DNA from 2 places in the Arthrobacter sp. Ld5 genome. Region 1 is predicted to be linked to the other one. Evidence: predicted binding sites of a transcription regulator. Region 1 holds the regulator's gene; the other holds the start of a gene.

What was found. The regulator LexA, encoded in region 1, represses DNA repair genes until DNA is damaged. The targets are predictions, from matches to a motif close to TCGAACANNTGTTCGA.
Region 2: a site for LexA is predicted at 945-960, ahead of ruvA (Holliday junction branch migration protein RuvA). Genes of this name have one in related genera too.

The regions. Positions count from the first base shown of each region.
Region 1 covers NZ_JBPKBO010000005.1:48,596-50,789, forward strand. Annotated here, with positions in the region: gene ACSGDB_RS02755 (histidinol-phosphate transaminase) at 1-132, opposite strand, end outside; gene ACSGDB_RS02760 (LysM peptidoglycan-binding domain-containing protein) at 204-671, opposite strand; gene lexA (transcriptional repressor LexA) at 1,057-1,767, shown strand; gene ACSGDB_RS02770 (ATP-dependent DNA helicase) at 1,795-2,194, opposite strand, start outside.
Region 2 covers NZ_JBPKBO010000020.1:16,546-18,739, reverse strand. Annotated here, with positions in the region: gene ACSGDB_RS10050 (YebC/PmpR family DNA-binding transcriptional regulator) at 1-272, shown strand, start outside; gene ruvC (crossover junction endodeoxyribonuclease RuvC) at 309-884, shown strand; gene ruvA (Holliday junction branch migration protein RuvA) at 1,013-1,642, shown strand; gene ruvB (Holliday junction branch migration DNA helicase RuvB) at 1,639-2,194, shown strand, end outside.

The DNA of each region.
Region 1 (2,194 bases):
CGGGACGCCGTAGGTGTTCTCGTTGACGTTGAGCAGGATGGGGACGTCCAGTTGCGGGGCGCCGTACGGGTGCAGCCCGACGAGGTCGTCACGCAGGGGAAGGTTGGCCAGGGCTTCGACGGAGGAGGACACCACTTCAGGTTAAGGGATGCCGTCTTCGACGGACGAATGATCCACGTGCCCGCGGCCCGGTAGGGTGCGGTTCACCCGGCAGCGGGTACCGCGATGCTCTGCCCGGCCTGCACCACGGAGCTGTGCAGATCGTTGAGCTCCACGATCTCCGCGACGACCTCCCGGGGGTCGCGGTCCGGCGCGTAGGTCACGGCGAGGTCCCACAGGGTCTCCCCGGTGGAGACGTTCACATCGACCGTGGCCGTGGACGTGGGTGCCAACTCCCCCGCCCTGGCCTCGGAGGTCAGGAACGCCGCGAGGAGAATCAGCGCCGCGACGCCGAGGGCGATCGGCAGGCCGACCAGCAGCAGGCGGCCCCGCCGGGTCAGCGTCAGGGGGCGGTCCGCACTCCGCTGCGTGGAGGTACGAACCGGGCCGGGACCGGAGGCTGCCGCGGAGGGCACGGGGACGGTGGGGAGGGGCGTGGGGAGGAGCCTGAGATGGTTCTCGGCCCGAGCGGGCGTCCACAGCGAGCTGCCATGCAGTGCGGGTGTAACCATTGCCGTTCCTCTTTCCTTCGAATGTCCGCGCCGGACGACCGTCCGATTCGAACAAACGTTCTAATGAGTATCTGCCTATTTCTAGCACCTACGGACGATCCATGTCGAGACTCGGTCGAACATATGTTTGAAAACTGCTCCCGACTGTCCTAGCGTGGAGAGATCAGGACATCGTCGGCGGATGCCGCTCTCCACGGGCGGTTCCGTGGTCGATGTGTCCCACACAATCAGCCGCCTCTGACAGAACGGCTTCCCGACCACGGAAGCGGACCGGCGGCGACAACCGGATCAGTGATCCAAGGCGAAAGGCGCACCAGTGGCGGAATCACCAGCCGCGGCCCGGCAGGAATCGAACACTGCCGACGTCCCGGCGGATGCGGTACCCATCTCCGCGGGCCGGGGCCGGCCGCGGGGTCGCTCGGTGTCCAAGGGGCTGACCGCCCGGCAGCTGACGATCCTCGAGACGATCCAGCGGTCGATCGCCGACAAGGGGTATCCGCCGTCCATGCGGGAGATCGGTGACACGGTGGGCCTCGCCAGCCTGTCCAGCGTGACCCACCAGCTGTCGCAGCTCGAGCGGCTCGGCTACGTGCGCCGGGACCCCAAGCGTCCCCGCGCCATGGAGGTCCTGCTCCCGCTGACCCTGGCCCCGGACACCTCGGGCACCCGGACCGGCCCGTCCGCGGACGGCAGGCCCGCCGTCGAGCACGGGATCGCCGTCGACACCGCCCTCGTGCCGCTCGTGGGGCGTATCGCCGCCGGCGGGCCGATCCTCGCGGACCAGATGGTCGAGGACGTCATGCCGCTGCCCCGCCAGCTGGTCGGCCACGGGGACCTGTTCATGCTCAGGGTCTCGGGGGACTCGATGGTGGATGCCGCCATCTGCGACGGCGACTGGGTGGTGGTCCGGCGGCAGCAGAGTGCGCAGAACGGGGACATCGTGGCAGCGCTGCTCGACGAGGAGGCCACGGTCAAGACGTTCCGCCAGCGGGACGGCCATACCTGGCTCCTCCCGCAGAACACGCGCTACGAGCCCATCCTCGGCGACCACGCCAGCATCATGGGCAAGGTCGTCTCGGTGCTGCGCGCCCTGTAGCCGTCGTGCGGCGGGCGGGCCGGAGCGTCAGCGGGCGGAGAGACGCTCCAGGATGCCCGTGACGGTCGCGCGGTCCGTCGTCGCCCAGAAGGGTGGGAGGGCTGCCCGCAGGAAGCCGCCGTACCGCGCCGTGGCGAGGCGGCTGTCCAGGACGGCCACCACGCCCCTGTCCCCCGCCGCCCTGATCAGGCGTCCCGCGCCCTGCGCGAGCCGGACGGCGGCGTGCGTGGCGGAGACGCTCATGAAGCCGTTGCCCCCGTTCCTGGCCACCGCCCGGGTGCGGGCGGTCATCAGCGGGTCGTCCGGGCGCGGGAACGGGATGCGGTCGATCACGACCAGCCGGCACGAGGCCCCGGGCACGTCCACGCCCTGCCACAGGGACATGGTGCCGAACAGGCAGGTGTCCGGTTCGTCCGCGAACTGCGTG
Region 2 (2,194 bases), on a different contig from region 1:
ACGAGGTCAAGGAGTCGGCCGAGACGTTCGAGATCGTCTCCGAGCCGCAGGATCTGCGGGCCGTGGTCGCGGCGCTCGACGAGAGCAGCATCGAGTACGAGACCGACGACGTCGAGTTCGTGCCGTCCATGCAGGTGGACCTGGACGCCGACGGAGCGCGGAAGTTCCTCAAGCTCGTGGACGCCCTCGAGGAGCTCGACGACGTCCAGAACGTCTACTCGAACGCGCACCTCCCGGACGAGGTCCTCGCCGAGCTCGAGAACGACGACTGACATCGCCCGTCCCCGCCCCGGGCGTGGGGTAGCCCCGTGACCTTCCGTGTGATGGGCGTCGATCCCGGGCTGACGCGCTGCGGGCTCGCCGTCGTCGACATCGAACCGAACCGGCGCTCCACCCTCGTGGCCGTGGGCGTGGTCGGCACCGACGCCGGCCAGAGCCTCGACCAGCGGCTGCTGGTCATCGCGGAGGCCGTCGACACGTGGCTGGACCTGCACGAGCCGCAGGCCCTCGCCGTCGAACGCGTGTTCAGCGGGACCAACATCAGCACCATGATGGGCACGGCGCAGGCCTCCGGCGTCGTCATCGTGTCCGCCGCGCGCCGCGGCGTCCCGGTGGCCCTGCACACGCCCACCGAGGTGAAGGCCGCCGTCACCGGCAACGGGCAGGCGGACAAGGTCGCGGTCACGAAGATGGTGACGAAGATCCTGCGCCTCGACACGCCGCCCCGGCCCGCCGACGCCGCCGACGCCCTGGCCCTGGCCATCACGCACGCGTGGCGCCGGGGAGTGGGGACGCAGGGTGCGGCCGCCGCGGCGGCGGGTGCGCTGCTGACCCCCGCGCAGCGCCTCTGGGCCGAGGCGGAGGCCCGTGCCCGGCGCCGCTGACCGGACGGCCCGCGGTGTGGCGACTCGTGCGCTTCGCGGGACGCCGGTACCGTAGTGCATTAGAACGTATGTTCGACGCCGGGTGGACGCCCGGCGGTCCCGCCCCGCAAGTGCCCTTGGAGCCCTTCATGATCAGTTCCCTCCGCGGAACAGTGACCCACGTGGGCCTGCACTCCGCCGTCCTCGACGTCAACGGCTTCGGTATGCAGGTCCAGGCCACCCCCCAGACCCTCGCCGGGCTCCGCGTGGGGGAGCAGGCCACGATCGCCACGGCCATGATCGTCCGCGAGGACTCGATGACACTCTTCGGCTTCGAGGACGCCGACCAGCGCGAGGTCTTCGAGACGCTCCTGGCGGTCAGCGGCGTCGGGCCCCGCCTGGCCCTCGCCGTCCTCGCCGTCCACACGCCCGACGCCATCCGCATCGCCGCGGCCGCGGGCGACGACAAGGCGTTCAGCAAGGTGTCGGGCATCGGGCCCAAGGGCGCCCGCCGGATCGTGCTCGAGCTCGCCGGCAAGCTGGTCCCGCTCGACGCGAAGCCCGGCGTGCCCAAGCAGACCTGGCAGGGCCAGGTCCTCACCGCCATGATGGGCCTCGGCTGGTCCGAGAAGGACGCCGGCGCGGCGATCGACGCCGCCGTCGAGGAAGCGCCCGAGGTCGCCGCGACCGGTGACGTGGGCCAGATCCTGAAACTCACGCTGCGCCGGCTCGGCCAGGACGGTGCCCGCAGCTCGGCCCGGACGAAGGTGGGCACATGACCGACAAGCAGCAGGAGGAGGCGCCGCTCGTCGCGCCGGCCGCCGATCCCGAGGACCGTGCCGTCGAGGCGGCGCTCCGGCCGAAGAACCTCGACGACTTCGTGGGCCAGAAGCGCGTGCGCCGTCAGCTCTCGCTGGTCCTGGAGGCATCCCGCCTGCGGGGCCGCAGCGCGGACCACGTGCTCCTGTCCGGGCCTCCCGGCCTCGGCAAGACCACGCTCGCCATGATCATCGCGGCGGAGATGAACGCGCCGCTGCGCATCACGTCCGGGCCCGCCATCCAGCACGCCGGCGACCTCGCCGCCATCCTCTCCTCCCTCACCGAGGGCGAGGTGCTCTTCCTCGACGAGATCCACCGCATGTCCCGGCCCGCCGAGGAGATGCTCTACATGGCCATGGAGGACTTCCGCGTCGACATCATCGTCGGCAAGGGGCCCGGGGCCACGGCGATCCCGCTCGAACTGCCGCCCTTCACCCTCGTCGGCGCGACGACGCGCGCGGGGCTGCTGCCCGGCCCGCTCCGCGACCGGTTCGGCTTCACCGGGCACCTCG